2 regions of the Exiguobacterium sp. 17-1 genome follow, and region 2 is predicted to be linked to the other one. Evidence: a T-box and tRNA genes for the amino acid it is inferred to sense, from the RefSeq annotation. Region 2 holds a T-box; the other holds one or more tRNA genes.
What was found. A T-box is a leader RNA that pairs with one kind of tRNA and senses whether it is charged. The one in region 2 lies ahead of ileS (isoleucine--tRNA ligase), so its partner is inferred to be a tRNA-Ile.
Positions count from the first base shown of each region.

Region 1: it has a tRNA-Ile gene. The T-box ahead of ileS (isoleucine--tRNA ligase) is inferred to sense a tRNA for this amino acid. The anticodon was not compared.

Region 1 is NZ_JALIGJ010000003.1:43,657-52,168, reverse strand. It holds gene ispG (flavodoxin-dependent (E)-4-hydroxy-3-methylbut-2-enyl-diphosphate synthase) at 1-157, opposite strand, end outside; gene MUN34_RS09960 (hypothetical protein) at 349-822, opposite strand; gene MUN34_RS09955 (Na/Pi cotransporter family protein) at 1,043-2,683, shown strand; tRNA gene MUN34_RS09950 (tRNA-Met) at 2,803-2,876, shown strand; tRNA gene MUN34_RS09945 (tRNA-Ile) at 2,888-2,961, shown strand; gene MUN34_RS09940 (alpha-amylase) at 3,093-4,553, shown strand; gene MUN34_RS09935 (superoxide dismutase) at 4,647-5,255, shown strand; gene MUN34_RS09930 (peptidoglycan D,D-transpeptidase FtsI family protein) at 5,394-7,466, shown strand; gene MUN34_RS09925 (PstS family phosphate ABC transporter substrate-binding protein) at 7,692-8,512, shown strand, end outside.
Region 2 is NZ_JALIGJ010000001.1:845,904-854,415, reverse strand. It holds gene pyrR (bifunctional pyr operon transcriptional regulator/uracil phosphoribosyltransferase PyrR) at 1-433, opposite strand, end outside; gene MUN34_RS04165 (RluA family pseudouridine synthase) at 676-1,599, opposite strand; gene lspA (signal peptidase II) at 1,600-2,073, opposite strand; gene ileS (isoleucine--tRNA ligase) at 2,146-4,881, opposite strand; T-box leader at 4,940-5,168, opposite strand; gene MUN34_RS04150 (DivIVA domain-containing protein) at 5,169-5,690, opposite strand; gene MUN34_RS04145 (YlmH family RNA-binding protein) at 5,717-6,490, opposite strand; gene MUN34_RS04140 (YggT family protein) at 6,490-6,762, opposite strand; gene MUN34_RS04135 (cell division protein SepF) at 6,765-7,088, opposite strand; gene MUN34_RS04130 (YggS family pyridoxal phosphate-dependent enzyme) at 7,290-7,961, opposite strand; gene pgeF (peptidoglycan editing factor PgeF) at 7,948-8,512, opposite strand, start outside.

The DNA of each region.
Region 1 (8,512 bases), on a different contig from region 2:
CTGCTTCTTCTAGACGTAAAATTTCAGCGACAGTCGCTTCGACGTCGTGTGTTTTTGTTGTCGTCATACTTTGAATGATGACTTCATTACTTCCACCAATGACAAGGTCCCCAACACGAACGGGACGAGTCTTAGAGCGATGGACCATTTTCGGCATATCGAAAATCTCCTTTTGTGGCATAACGCCAGATTGTTTATGACTACTTGTACTATCATATCGAACTATTCCCTAAAAATCGAGAAACAAGAACGAAAATTGAACATTTACAATTGTTTAACACGAATGGTGGAAAGTCAATCCGTCGCCGGGCGGACGTTTTTTTCTTAAATCCAGTGATTCATCTGATTTCAAGAAGACGGACGGGACGATTTTTTCTTTTTTCGAACAAGCAGAAGTGGTGTCAGCGAATAAACGAGATGGCCGATGATAATGAATGCAGCTCCTAAAGTCGGATATCCGAATTGGTAAAGGAAAACTCCAATCGGGAAAGTCCAGATGTTTGCGGCGACAGTATAAGGAAACACTTGGCGATACGCCCAGGGTCTTGGCAAAATCCACTGAATGAACCAGCGATTTAGATAAGAGAAAAATAACAGGTATAACAAAATGGCGATTGCAATGAAGATGAAATGCAGGATGAACCAAATGATGAACGGAATCGATTGCTGAAGAAAAATACTATCGATGATTGTTGACCACAGGGAAATCCATGCTAATCCACAAAAATAAAGGGATACATCGGCAAGGCGGGTCTTTAAAAATCCTCGGTTTGGAATTAGGGTAGTTTGTAAGTAATTAATCAGTTGACTTAAAAAATGCAATTAAATCACTCTTTCTTCTGTTTTATAACAAGATTTAATTTGATGAAAAACCTTTTATTCAAAGGGTTAATCTGTATCGGTACAGATTAATAAAACCTTAACAATCGAATGTCTGAAAAACTATTTACAAGTTCACTAGACCTTTACATAATAGGGGAGGTTGAAATAATGAATTCTTAAGAACAAATCAATTCCACTTTGTATATGAGGAGATGACAAGATGAACTATGATTTACAGGAAATGATTTTCACCTTTATCGGTGGACTGGGTATTTTCCTATTCGGTATTAAGTATATGGGAGATGGTCTTCAAAAAACAGCGGGAGACCGTTTACGGTACATTTTAGATAAATATACCTCCAACCCGTTTCTCGGGATTTTGGCTGGTATTGTCGTCACGGTCTTGATCCAGTCGTCATCCGGAACAACCGTCATTGTCGTCGGTTTAGTGAGTGCGGGCTTGATGAATTTACGTCAAGCCATTGGTGTCGTCATGGGGGCGAACATTGGAACGACAATCACTGCTTTTATCATCGGCTTTAACGTGAAGGAAGCGGCACTCCCTGCGATTGCAATCGGAGCATTCTTGATTTTCTTCTTCAATAAAGAAAGGATTCAATACATTGGCCAAATCTTCTTTGGATTTGGAGCTCTCTTTTATGGATTGACATTAATGGGTGACGGAATGGCACCTCTTGAATCGAGTGAATGGTTCCGTGATTTGACGGTCTCGATGTCAGATAGTCCGTTGCTCGGTGTGTTCGTCGGAACAGTCTTTACTATATTGGTTCAGTCATCCTCTGCGACGATCGGTATTCTGCAGGAATTATACGATGGTGGAATGATTGATATTAAAGCCGCATTACCGGTCTTGTTTGGGGATAACATCGGAACAACGATCACTGCAGTACTGGCAGCACTCGGTGCTTCAATCGCTGCAAAACGTACAGCGGCGGCACACGTGATCTTCAATATTGTCGGAACGATTTTATTCTTGATTGCCTTACCGCTGTTCTCAAGTTTTATCACGTGGATTACAGGAGCGCTTAATCTTGAACCAAAAATGCAGATTGCCTTTGCCCACGGAACATTTAACGTCGTCAATACGTTGATTCAGTGCTGGTTCATCGCGCAAATTGCTTGGCTCGTCCAAAAAGTCGTACCGGGAACGGATACGACCGTCGATTCAAAACCGCGGCACCTCGATCAAAACATCTTGAATCAGTCATCGTCACTTGCTTTAAGTCAGGCGAAACTGGAAGTCTTGCGAATGGGAGAATTCTCAAAAGACGCACTCGGGAAAGCACATCGTTATACACAATCGCATGATAAAAAAGATGTCTCGGATGCAGGTCAAATCGAGTATGCCATCAATCATCTGAACACAGAAGTGACCAGTTATCTTGTTAAAGTTGCAGCACATGACTTGTCCGAGCGGGAATCAAACGGTCACTCACTTCTCATGCATGCGGTCAACGATTTTGAACGAATTGGTGACCATGTCGAAAACGTCATCGAACTGGTTGATTTCCAAATCGTCAATCGGATTACATTTACTGAGAAGGCGAAAAAAGAACTGGATGAAATGTACATCTTGACCCAAAAAATCGTTGGGACAGCCATTAAAGCCGTTGAAACGGACGATGTTTCGCTGGCGCGTCAAGTACTTGAACTGGAAGGGAAGCTCGATTCACTCGAACGATCATTCCGGAAACATCATGTCTTACGGGTCAACGCAGGCGAATGTACAGGTCAAGCCGGCATGATTTTTGTAGATTTGCTGTCGAATTTAGAACGGATTGGTGACCATGCCGTCAATATTACGGATTTAGTACTCGAACAACGTTCTGGAACAGCGTGAACAAAATCATGAAAGAAGAGGAATTTCTGAATAGAAATTCCTTTTTGCTTTTTTAAGATAATTTATTGACATTTTAGATTGGTTTTAGTAATCTAATGTTAGTCGTTTTTAAACATCATGGCGGTGTAGCTCAGCTGGCTAGAGCGTACGGTTCATACCCGTGAGGTCGTGGGTTCGACTCCCTCCGCCGCTACTATTACTTAAGGACCCTTAGCTCAGCTGGTTAGAGCTGACGGCTCATAACCGTCCGGTCGCAGGTTCGAGTCCTGCAGGGTCCATTGTATAAACGTACACTCTTTTTTTTAGGGTGTGCGTTTATTTTTGGTTGCTTGGGGAATATTAAAGATATTGTAATAATGTTCATACAATAATATTCATACTATGGCAATTTAAGGGAGAGCGAAGAGAGATGGAACGTAACCATACAATGATGCAGTTTTTTGAGTGGCATGTAGAGAATGATGGGAAGCATTGGCAGCGCTTAAAAGAGAGAGCGCCGGAACTGCGTGCTGCAGGCATCACATCTGTTTGGATTCCACCCGCTTCAAAGGGACAATCAGATGAAGATACAGGGTATGGCATTTACGATGTCTATGATTTAGGAGAGTTTGACCAAAAAGGAACGGTCCGCACGAAGTACGGAACAAAAGACGAGCTGATCGAAGCCATTCAAGTCGCACATGAAAATGATATCGCGATTTATGCCGATGTCGTCATGAACCATAAGGCAGCGGCAGATGAACTTGAGACAATTAAAGTTGTCGAAGTCCATCCGGAAGACCGTTCGCAAGAAATTTCAGAAGAATTTGAAATCGATGCTTGGACGAAGTTTACGTTCCCAGGTCGAAACGGTAAGTACTCAGATTTCATTTGGACACATGAATTCTTCAACGGAACAGATTTTGATGCACGGGAAGAAAAAACGGGTGTCTTTAAGATCTCCGGAAAAAATAAAGATTGGAACGATCAAGTTGACAATGAATTCGGAAACTATGACTATTTGATGTTCGCGAACATCGATTACAACCACCTAGAAGTGCGTGAAGAGATGATTAACTGGGGAAATTGGTTTAAAGAGACAATCAACTGCCAAGGTTTCCGTTTGGATGCCATCAAACATATCAACTACGAATTCGTCAATGAGTTCGCCAAATCGATGATTGGAGACAATCCGGACGGTTTCTATATGGTCGGTGAGTTCTGGAAATCGGATTTGGATGATTGCCGCCAATTCTTAGACAGCGTTGATTATACAATTGATTTGTTTGATGTGCCGCTTCACTATAAATTCCACGAAGCATCGCAACAAGGACAGGACTTTGATTTAACGACGTTGTTTGCTGATACACTTGTTGAATCCCACCCGACGAATGCCGTGACATTTGTTGATAATCATGATTCACAACCGGGCGAATCGCTTGAGTCATGGATTGATGACTGGTTCAAACAGCATGCATATGCTTCTGTTTTATTACGCAAAGATGGTTATCCATGTGTCTTCTACGGAGACTACTATGGTGTCCAAGGACCACATCCGGTAGAAGGTAAAAAAGAGATGATCGATGCCTTGTTGTATACGCGTTATCATAAAGCATACGGCGAACAGGAAGATTATCTGGATGATGCGCATTGTGTCGGCTGGGTCCGTCGTGGTGTGGAAGAATTCCCGAACTCGGGATGTGCGGTCCTGCTTTCGAACGCTGACATGTGCGAAAAGCGGATGTTCGTTGGCGAAACGCGTGCCGGAGAAGAATGGTTCGATTATACGAACCACCAGGAAGAACCGGTTGTAATTGATGAAGAAGGATTCGGAGTCTTCCCAGTTCCAGGCGGCGGTGTCTCTGTATTTGCCCCGCGTGACGAACAGTAATTTCTGAGGGTCATTGCTTGCGCCTGACCAACTATTTTTGCTAGTCTTAAAGAGTACTGAAATTCCGAAAATAGGATAAAGGGGGACATGAAAATGTCAAAATTTGAATTACCAGAACTCGGCTACGCTTATGATGCGCTAGAGCCACATATCGATGCTCGTACGATGGAGATTCACCACTCTAAACACCACAATACGTATGTCACGAACGTCAATGCAGCACTTGAAGGGTCAGAGCACGAAGGAAAATCACTTGAAGAATTACTTCAAAACCTCGATTCACTTCCTGCAAACATTCAAACAGCTGTCCGTAACAACGGTGGCGGTCATTGGAACCACTCGTTTTTCTGGAAACTCTTGAAAAAGAACGATGGTGCAACACCAACTGGTGAACTTGCTTCGGCAATCGACGAGTCATTTGGTTCGTTTGATGCTTTCAAAGATGAGTTTGCAAAAGCAGCTACAACACGTTTTGGTTCAGGTTGGGCATGGCTCATCGTTGACGGTGGCAAATTAGCAGTCGTTTCAACACCAAACCAAGATACGCCAGTTATGGAAGGCAAAACGCCGATTCTTGGACTTGATGTTTGGGAACATGCGTATTATCTCAACTATCAAAACCGTCGCCCTGATTACATCAACGCGTTCTTTAACGTCGTTGACTGGGATCACGTGGCAAAACTTTACGCTGACGCAAAATAATTGTTATATCCAAACATCGATTTCCATTTCGGGAATCGATGTTTTTTTAATGCGGAAAATGATGGGATAGGTTGTTATGGAAAGTTTCCTTCTATATAATGAAACAAGATGACTTTTTGAACGATAGGGGAGTACGCCATGGCGAAACGAATCACGGTGAAGGGAAAACGGCGGAATCATCTGCCGCTTCGCCTTAACTTAATGTTTTTTGTAGTATTTTTATTGTTTGCGATTTTAATTTTTCGCTTAGGTGTTGTCCAAATTGTAAATGGTGAAAAGATTTCACGGGAAGTTCAAAAAACGGAAATGATTGCTTCGAAATACGAAGTTCCTCGTGGTAAGATTTATGACCGGGACGGAAGGCTTTTAGTCGATACGATCTCGAAATACTCGATTGTCTATCGTCGTTCCCAAAATACGAAAGTCGACGAACGAATTGAAATCGCTTCGCGTCTTGCAGCAATCATCAATCTTCCGAAAAACGATTGGAAAGTAACGGAACGTGATATGAAAGATTACTGGGTAGCCGTTAACAGTGAAGAATCGGATCGCCGGTATAAAGAAGCAGTAGCAAAACGTTATCCGGATGTGGAAGAACAAAATAAATTATCGATTTCGGAGCAGGATCAAATCCGTCTCGATACGATTACGAAAAAAGATATCGACTTTGATGATAAGACGATGGAAATCATCGCCATCAAACACAACATGGAAGTCGGTTATGCCCTTGATCCGCAGCTCGTTAAATTAGGAGCAAATGCTAAAGAAATGGCGATTATCGATGAGAACCTTGAAGATCTAAAAGGAGTATCGGTTGAGCCGTTTTATGAACGCTCATATCCATATGAAGGAACGTTACGAAATATCTTCGGGAAGTACTCGAAAATTCCAGCAGAACAACAAGCGGAATTCAAGGCAAAAGGATACAGCCTGAACGACCGGGTCGGAACATCATTCCTCGAGCAACAGTATGAAGATCTGTTACGTGGAAAACCGGCTTACGATGTGTATGAAACGTTTAACGGTGAACCGGTCGGTGAACCGAATCGTGAAGAAGGCGAATCCGGGAAAGATCTCGTCCTGACGGTTGATGCGGAATACAATAAACAAGTCGATCAAATTCTACAACAGGCAATCAGAATGGGTCGCGGCATGGGAAGCGGTTATCTGAAAGAAGGATATGCCGTTGTCATGAATCCGAAAACCGGTGAGATTTTGGCCATGTCCGGTCAAAAGCTCGATACGGCAACGAATAAATTCAGTGATGTTGCGATCAATAACGTGTTAACTTCCCTGCAAATCGGTTCGACGATTAAAGGGGCAACGGTCGCAATGGGACTTCAAGAAGGCGTCATCCGTCAAAACGAAGTCATCAATGATGCGCCGATTACAATCGGTGGGACGAAAAAAGGATCGTACGTCAATATGGGACCGATTACGGACTTAACGGCACTCGAACGTTCGTCAAACGTCTACATGTTTAACATCGCAATGCGGATGGCAAACTATCCGACTAACGGTGTCGCTGGTGCGAGCGTCGATGCGGCAGCGGCCATCATGCAGAACTATTACAGTCAGTTTGGTCTCGGTGTGACAACGGGAATCGATCTTCCGTATGAAGCAAAAGGGGTACAAGGGACACCGGACCGCGTCACGCTCCTGATGGACCGAGTAATTGGTCAATACGATGCCTTTACACCACTCCAAGTTGCGCAGTACGTTTCGACACTGGCAAATGGCGGGTACCGTGTACAGCCACACTTCTTAAAAGAAGTCTTAGCATCGAATTCAATTGAAGACGGAACGAAGCAAGTCGATTACAGTTTTAAAACGAACTATTTAAACCGGATCGAAGTCAGTCAAGCGAATATTGATCATGTCCGTGAAGGATTCCACCGTGTTGTCAAAGGGGAACGCGGGACAGCGAAAATCATTGCCCAAACCGGCATCGATGCGGCGGCGAAAACCGGAACGGCTCAGGTCAGCGTCTACGGCGAAGACGGAATTGCACTTCGGGATGGAAGTGGACAACCGGTTCGCTCGTTGAACTCGAACTTAGTCGGCTGGGCGCCATACGACAATCCAGAGATGGCATGGGCCGTGTTCCTTCCATATATGGAGCAGGAAACCGTCAACTCGAAAATTGGTCATGATTTAGTGAAGGCATACTTTAATGTGAAAGATGTTCCATGGCAAACTAAGCCAAATTAACTAGTGAAGCGAAGATGAGGAAACTCATCTTCGCTTTTTTTTGTATGGATTGACCTGTTTTTCTAATGAAGTTGAGTTTGTAAACGCAGAAACACACGCCTTTACAATTCTTTTACGTTGGATTCATTTTGGTTTAATAGTTCATCGGTAGTATAAGTCTTGTAAGGAAAACGGATATAAAGTCGTAGCGTTACCAGCGACATACTTCGAGGAGGAAAATTAATCATGTCTTGGATGAAAAAAACAGCTCTTATCACAACGGTAGCGTCAATCGCAGTAGTCGGTGCGGCATGCGGAAATGACAAAGGCGGCTCTTCAAGTTCTTCAGATCTTTCAGGAAAGATCGCAATTGATGGATCTTCAACAGTCTTCCCAATCATGGAAGCAGTCGGTGAAGAGTATTCAATCGAACAACCAGACGTCGATGTCACGGTCGGAGTATCAGGTACAGGCGGCGGATTCAAACGTTTTGTTGTTGGTGAAACAGACCTTTCAAATGCATCACGTGAAATTAAAGAAGAAGAAGCAGCGGAAGCTGAAAAAAATAGCGTGGAATATACGAAATTAGCGCTTGCTTACGACGGATTAACAGTCGCAATCAGCAAAGAGAACACATGGGTCAAAGAAATGACACTCGATCAGTTAGAAAAAATTTGGTTAGACCCGAATGTGAAGACATGGAAAGACGTGGATGCTTCTTATCCAGCAGAACCAATCAAATTCTTCAGCCCGGGTAAAGATTCCGGAACATTTGATTTCTTCTCAGAAAAAGTTCTTGAGAAAAAAGATATGCGTAAAGATGTTCAACTTTCAGAAGATGATAACGTCCTCGTTAAAGGGGTCGAAGGAACAAAAGGTGCGATTGGTTACTTCGGTTATGCCTACTACGCGGAAAACAAAGATAAGTTAAAAGAAGTGCCGCTTGTAGCTGAAGGAAAAGACGCAGTTGATCCGACACCGGAAACAATCAAAGATCTTTCTTATCCGCTTTCACGTGAGATCTACACGTACGTCAACAACAAATCATTAAAAGACAAAAAACAAGT
Region 2 (8,512 bases):
CTGGTCGAATCGGAAGTTCCCGGTGTCCCCGGTCGACGAGGACAGCGAGTTGAATCATACTCGGACGACCGTGATCAACGAGTGCATCCATTGCGGCACGGACGGTGCGTCCGGTGTATAGGACATCATCCACCAGGACGATGATTTTTCCTGTCACCGTCTCCGGCATGTCCGTACCTTTGATTTCCGGCTCGAGACTTTTTTTCGATAAGTCATCGCGGTACATTGAGATGTCAACGACACCGAGCAGGACTGGCTTACCTTCAATCTCCTCAATCCGGCGGGCCAGACGGCGGGCGAGTGTCTCCCCGCGTGTCTTGATGCCGACGATCATCAGTTGATCAATTCCTTTGTTACGTTCGATGATTTCATGGGCGATGCGTGTCAGCGCCCGACTGATTGCTGCTTCATCTAAAATGACGGATGGTTTCATGACGTGCTCCTTTCTGCAAAAAAACCTCCTGCGTAAAGTCGCAGGAGGTTGTTGAAGACAATAAGTGTGGGCAGCTCACGCTACACGTATCTACACAAATGAAATGTCTCCCTTTCGTAGCCTCTCCGGACTCGTTTAAAGGTGTGCTATGGGTAGGATCGTCAACGCGGACGACCGATTGTTTGAGGCAGATGTCTCGCATCGCTCTCTAGGTGATACTCTACCGTTTTATTAGAAAAACGTCAAGACTCTAATTCAAGTTTTTTCAACTGACTGATCTCGAACGTCATCTCTTCCGGCAACGGTGCCTCGAAATGTAACATCTCACCAGTCCGCGGATGCTTGAATCCAAGAACAGCAGCATGAAGCGCTTGACCGTTCATTTTCATCGTTTTCCGTGGTCCGTATTTCGGATCTCCGGCAAGCGGGAAACCGATGTAACGCATGTGGACACGAATTTGGTGCGTCCGTCCTGTCTCGAGCTTACATTCAACGACAGTGAACCCTTCGTAACGGTCAAGGACACGGAAATGCGTCACAGCCGCTTTCGAGTTTTTATCCGTCACAGTCATCCGTTGACGGTCATTTTTGTCACGGCCAACCGGTGCTTCAATCGTTCCCAGTTCATGCGGAATCTCGCCGTGGACAAGCGCGATGTACAGACGCTCTGTCGTCTTGTCTTTCAATTGCTGTGCCAGTGATTCATGGGCCAAATCATTTTTAGCGACCATCAAGAGACCTGATGTGTCTTTATCGATTCGGTGGACAATTCCCGGACGTTTGACGCCATTAATGCCGGACAAATCCTGGCAGTGATGGAGCAACGCATTGACGAGTGTTCCGGATACGTGACCCGCTGCCGGATGCACGACCATACCTTTAGGTTTATTGATGACAATGACGTCACTGTCTTCATACACGACATCCAGCGGGATATCTTCCGGTAAAACTTCAAGCTCGACTGCTTCTGGAATCCGGACAAGGATTTCTTCCGTGCCAGACATCTTATAGTTCGGTTTGACGATTCGTCCGTCGACTTCGACATGACCGGCTTTTAACCAATCCTGGACTTGTGACCGTGACCAATCTTGTTGTTCTGCTAACCATTTATCAATTCGACCGGTAGCACCATTGGCTTTAACAGCCCATTCATTTTGTTCATTCATTTAATCAATCGTTCCCTTCTTAGTCAAACGCTCTTCAAACATGACGCTGATCAGCATCAGAATAACCCCAAACGTCAAACTGACGTCTGCCACATTAAATATCGGGAAATTATACCCGAACGGATAAAAATGAAAAAAGTCGACGACTTCTCCACGTGCCATCCGGTCGATGAAATTCCCGACCGCTCCGCCGAGTAATAAGGCGACGCTCCAAGCAAATACTTTGTTTTTTGTGCCTTCTTTGTAAAGAAAATAAATCAGCCCAATGACGACGACCAGCGTGATGACGAAGAAAAATCCAAACTTCCCTTCAAGCATCCCCCAGGCAGCGCCACGATTCCGGTATGAATTTAAATAAAAGAAATTGGGAATGATCTCAATCGCTTGACCAATCGTCATCTGTTGGACGACGATCCATTTCGTCAATTGATCCACTCCGACGAGTACAGCAGCAATCGCTAAGTAAAGCCACATTCTTTTTTCCTCCACATCCAAAAATAATGAGGGACCGCTACGAAGTCGCCGTAGCTGCCCCTCCCTGATTCATTATAAAGAATTGACGACTTCAGTACAACGTGGGCAAAGTGTCGGATGAGCCGGATCTTGTCCAAGCTCAGTCGAATATGTCCAACAGCGTTCACATTTTTCGCCGTCTGCTTTGAGAACGGTGATACCTGTCGTCCCATATGATTTCTCCGCCGAAGCGACGAACTCAATCTGTGAAACCTGCAACAACTGCTCAAGATGATCGATTGTCGCAAGCAATGCTTTCGTTTCGTCATTTGGTGCCAATTCTAATTTTGCTTCCAGCGTTTTGCCGACAAGTTTCTCAGCACGTGCTTCTTCCAGTGCTTTCAAGACATCATCACGGAAGACAAGGAAACTGTTCCATTTCGCAATCAGCGTAAGACCCTCTTCCGTTACTTCCGGTGCTTCCGGAAGATCCGTCAGGAAGATACTTGCCGTCTCGACGCCAGGAACGAATTCCCATGCTTCGTCTGCTGTATGCGGTAAGACCGGTGCCATCAGTTGTAACAATGTGACGACCGTATCATACATGACCGTTTGAACGGCACGACGCGCTGGTGCATCTTCTTTTTCGATGTACAAGATATCCTTCGTGTAATCGAGATAGAACGAAGACAAGTCCAAGACACAGAAGTTATGCAATAACTGGTACACGGCCATGAAGTCATAGGCGTCATACGCTGCTTTTACTTTGCCAACGAGTTGATCCAGTTTCGTTCGCATGAAGCGATCCGATTCCGGCAAGTCAGCAAACGCAACTCGATGCGTTGTATGATCAAACTGATCCAGGTTTCCAAGCAAGAACCGAACCGTATTGCGGATTTTTCGGTATGATTCTGATACTTGTTTAAAGTTGTCCATCGAGGCACGGACGTCCGATTGATAATCGACAGAAGCGACCCAGAGACGAAGAATTTCCGCTCCGAACTGTTGCATGATTTGGATTGGGGCAATCGTATTTCCGATTGATTTCGACATCTTCCGGCCTTGACCGTCAAGGACGAACCCGTGACTGACGACGGCTTTGTATGGTGCTTTCCCTGTCGTTGCGACAGCTGTCGAAAGGGACGAGTTGAACCATCCGCGGTACTGGTCAGAACCTTCTAGATACAAGTCAGCTGGACGCTCAAGTTCCGGACGTGTAGCAAGAACACCGGCATGTGATGATCCGGAATCGAACCAGACATCCATGATATCCGTTTCTTTTTTGAAGATCCCGTTCGGACTTGCCGGATGCGTGAATCCTTCCGGTAACAAATCAGCGGCTTCCCGTTCATACCAGACGTTTGATCCGTGGGCAGCGAACAGATTCGCGATATGGTCGATTGTTTCCGGTGTGACGATTTCCGTACCATCTTCTGCATAGAAGATCGGCAACGGGACACCCCACGCGCGTTGACGGGAAATGACCCAGTCGCCACGGTCTTTGAACATGTTGTGAAGACGTGTTTCGCCCCACTCCGGCACCCACTGGACTTCTTTGATTTCGTCGAGGATTTCAGCCCGGAAATCTTTGATTGAAGCGAACCACTGTGGTGTCGCCCGGAAGATAACTGGTTTTTTCGTCCGCCAGTCATGCGGGTACGAGTGTTTGATGAATGACAGTTTTAATAAAGCACCGGCTTCTTCCAATGCCACACCAATTTCTTTGTTGGCATCTTCATAGAATAATCCTTCAAAACCAGGAGCTTCTGCCGTCATGACCCCTTTGTCGTCAACCGGACAAAGGACATCCAAACCGTAAGCTTGACCGATTCTGAAGTCATCTTCCCCGTGTCCAGGTGCTGTATGAACGACACCCGTCGCTTCTGCCGTGACGTGATCGCCGAGCATGACAAGTGATTCCCGTTCATAAAGTGGATGTTTCGCTTTGATGTACTCAAAGTCGGCCCCGTTGAAGATACGACCCACCGTAGCATCTTCCCAGCCCAGTGCCTCGATGACTTCCGGTACGAGTGTCTCGGCCACGATATAGCCTTTTCCTTCGTGTTCGATGCGTGCATAGGTCAACTCGCCACTGACTGAGATTCCAAGGTTTGCCGGAATTGTCCAAGGTGTTGTTGTCCAGATGACGAAATGATCCGTCGGCTCCAAGATATTTTTTCCGTCCATGACCTGGAACGCTACGTAGATGGCAGCAGAACGTTTATCCTGGTATTCGATTTCGGCTTCTGCAAGAGCCGATTCCGATGACGGCGACCAGTATACCGGTTTTTTCCCTTTATAGATATATCCTTTATTGGCCATATCGCCGAACAAACGAATTTGTGCTGCTTCGAATTCCGGTTGCAACGTGATATATGGATTGTCATAGTCACCGAGAACACCAAGGCGCTTGAATTGTTCACGTTGATGATCAACTTGCTCGAGTGCATATTTCGCACACAGTTCACGGAATTCTGCGACCGACATCGATTTCCGGTCGACACCCGCTTTTTGAAGAGCCGTCTCGATTGGAAGTCCGTGTGTGTCCCAACCCGGTACGTACGGAGAACGGAATCCGTTCATTGATTTGTAACGGACGACGATGTCTTTTAAGACTTTATTTAATCCGTGTCCCATATGGATGTCCCCGTTTGCATAGGGAGGACCGTCGTGTAGAATGAATGCCGGTTTCCCAGCATTTTTTTCTTGAACTGCTTCATATAGATTCATCTCGTTCCAACGTGCCTGCATATCTGGTTCACGTTTCGGCAAGTTTCCTCGCATTAGAAATTCCGTCTTCATCATCAATAACGTATCTTTGTATTCCATCTGGCATTCCCTCACTTGTCTGTATTTTACGTACAAAAAAAAGCCAAGCTCATCCCCTGATAGGGACGAATTTGGCTTGAACTCGCGGTACCACCCTACTAGCAATCCTAACAAACAGATTACCACTTAAGAGCCCGATAACGGAGGCGAAACGGCGGAGCTTACTGAAAACATTCAGTCCCGCACTCAAAGGGGATATCTTTTTTCATTCTCTGATCGGGCTCGCACCAGTCCCCGATTCGCTGACAGTATCCTGATAAAAGACGTGTCCTTCTCATTGATTTAGCTTATATGACATCGTCGTCATTATACGCAACTGCAGGAATCTCGTCAAGCGCACCCCGGGTCGAACTGTCGAATGCATCCCAGTCATGACTCGTCAACAATTCCATCTGTGCATCAATCAACACTTTGAAACGATTCCGGTACAGTTCGATTTTTTTACGCATCTGTTCGACTTCGAAATCGGTCCGTTGTGCTCGACGTTGTGCCGCATCTTGTAATTGTTCAGCTTCTCGTTCCGCTTGTTTGACGATCAAGCTCGCTTCTTTCGTCGCATTGGCTTTAACTTCTTCTGCCGCTTCTTGTGCCACGATGATGGACTTGTTTAGTGTTTCTTCCATCGAGCTGAAGTAATCGACACGAGACTGCATATTTTGAATGACTTCTTGCTGTTGACGGTTTTCACGGAGCAACAATTCAAAATCTTTGATGACTTGATCAAGAAATTCATTGACCTCATCTTCGTCATAGCCGCGAAACTTCCGTGTAAATTCCTTATTGTGAATATCAAGTGGCGTCAATGGCATGATGAAATCCTCCCTCAGCTTGTTGGTTATCCTTTTAGCAGACCGTATTGCAATTTAATCCGATCCCGTTTTGTTGAGCCGAGTACGGCGATCAACTTGACACGTCCTGTTCCACGAAGTGAGAGTAAGTCGCCTTCCTCCAACAAAAAACTTGGATCTTCGACGATTTTATAATTCACTTTGCTTTCACCTTGTTTAATCAGGCTTTGCGCCTTTTGTCTTGAAAAACCAAGGATTTCACTGACAACCGTATCAAAACGGAGCGAACTGACGAAGCCCAGTTCTTCTTGCCATTCTTGATCCTTAATCTTCAACTGTTCTTCTGAATCCACGAGCGACAACCGAATCTTTGTTTTTCCCGCACGATCGACATTTGCTTCGATATAAGAAGCTACTTCTTTCGCAACGGCAAATTGAACGAGTTGATCCTGGATGACGACGTCACCGAATTTCCCGCGCTTTAATCCGACATTCAGCAATGTGCCTGTCACCTGGCGATGCGAGAGCTCCACGAATTTAGTGGGATAATGGATACGATAAATGGCAATATCAAAATCGTTGGCATCAAGATCGTAATAATCAGGGGCAATAAGCGCACGCTGTCGTTCGGCGCCTTCAAAACCGCCCTCAAAAAAGAGGGCGCATTTTGTTCCGACGAGTTCTCGGGTAATCTGTTGTTCGCGCGGATCCAGAAAATCTGTCACTTTAAACGTATAGGTCGCTTCGACATGGTCGATCCAATTCAAGACGAGATCGACAAACTCCCGCTCATGTCCGCGATAATGATCATAGACACTCATTACAAGAAGATCGCTCTGATACCTGACTGTGCGAGATTAAGCACAAGAAAGGCAACGATAGGTGAAATGTCAAGCATACCTCCGATGGGCGGGATAATCCGTCGGAATGGTGCGAGGAAAGGTTCGACTAACATCGCTAGAACTTGACCGAATCGTGATTCACGTGCATTCGGGAACCACGATAATAAAATATAGGCAATCATGACGTAGCTGTAATATTGAAGTAACGTGCTGAGTGTACGACCGATTGCGTACATGACTTGCGAATCCATGCTTACCACCCCTTATGGTTGATATCATCTTCACCGAGCAGATTTGAAATACTTCCAGCCAGCTCGACGTTGTTCGGTACACAGAGGAGTGTGTTTTGACTGATTGTCGTAATCGTTCCATCAAGAGCAAACACGACACCTGATAAGAAATTGATCATTTGGCGCGATTGATCTTTAGACATCCGTTGCATGTTCACGATGACAGCCCGATTTTGACGAAGGTGTTCGCCAATTTCCTGTGCTTCGTTAAACACACGCGGCTCACTGAGAATGACTTGTGATTTTGTCTTTTTTGTATGAATGGGTACGATGTTCGATTGTCTCACATGGTCCTCCTTTTGAGTAACACTCGGGGTAGATTCCTCGTAATACTCATCATATTCTTGCTGTGATGCACCTCTACCTTTATTTATTGTAGCATCATTTTCATATTCGAGTTCATCTAAATCGTCTGTGTTACCGAGAAATAGATTTTGCATTTTTGATTTGAATCCCATATCGATTCTCCTTCCGTATATCTAGACCATTTATGATTGGACTAAAGTTGTTCCGATTCGGACATATGTCGCACCTTCTTCAATGGCAATCTGATAGTCTGATGACATGCCCATTGATAACTCCGTACACGGTGCGTGCGGTAAATGGCGGGCCGCCACTTCATCCCGCAGCACACGAAGCGAGTGAAAGACCGAACGGAGCACTTGCTCGTCCTCCGTCAACGGAGCCATCGTCATCAACCCGATCACACGGACCATCGGATATTGCCCCACTTCATGTAAAAATGAATGGACATCTCCCGGATCAATTCCTTGCTTTGATTCTTCACCGGAGACATTGACTTGAATAAAACAATCGACTGGCCGTTTCGCACGTTTATTGATTTCTTCCGCCAAATGTAACCGGTCCAAGGAATGTAACACATCAATCCGATCAATGATTTGTCGGACTTTACGAGTCTGCAACGTTCCGATGAAATGCCATTCACATGCCTCACGCCCTAAGACCGTTTGTTTGTCGGTCAGCCCTTCCGGACGATTCTCACCAAGTGCCGTTATACCCGCTTCAAGCAGCTCCGCTGCCACTTCACTTGACACTGATTTCGTCACGCCAATCAATTGTACCTGCTTTTTTTGATCGGTCTTTTCATACGCCTGTTTCATGTTTTGTCGGACATGTTGTACATTTTCAGAAATTGACATCGAGAGACTCCTTTACAATCAAACTGGCAAACCGTCCACCATGGTCTCCATGACGATATGAGAAATAGTCTTCCGCCTGGCAGTTCGTACAGATTCCTGTATCGAGCACATCGCCGACACCACTACGCTCGGCTAACATGGCATTCGTTTTTTGCAGGGATAACATGGCTTTCCCGTCTTCTTTCTTGATGTAAGGAGACTCTTCAAGACCTAGTTGATCCACCGCTTCAAGAACCGGTCCATCGACTTCATAACAACATTCACGAATCGACGGACCGATGACCATCTGAATCGAAGAACGGTCGGCACCCGCTTGTTCCATTTTTGTCAGTGTGGCTTCTACGATGTTAGCGACTGTTCCGCGCCAACCGGCGTGAACGTTTGCAATGATACCTGTCCGCGGATCACAGAAAAGGAGCGGCACACAGTCAGCAAACAGCATCATCAATAAAACATTTGAATCTGTCGTCACCAGTCCGTCTGTTCCCTTGATTGCTGTTTCGTAATCAGAGGCTCCACGACCCGACTCCAGTGTCGTCACCTGCTCTACA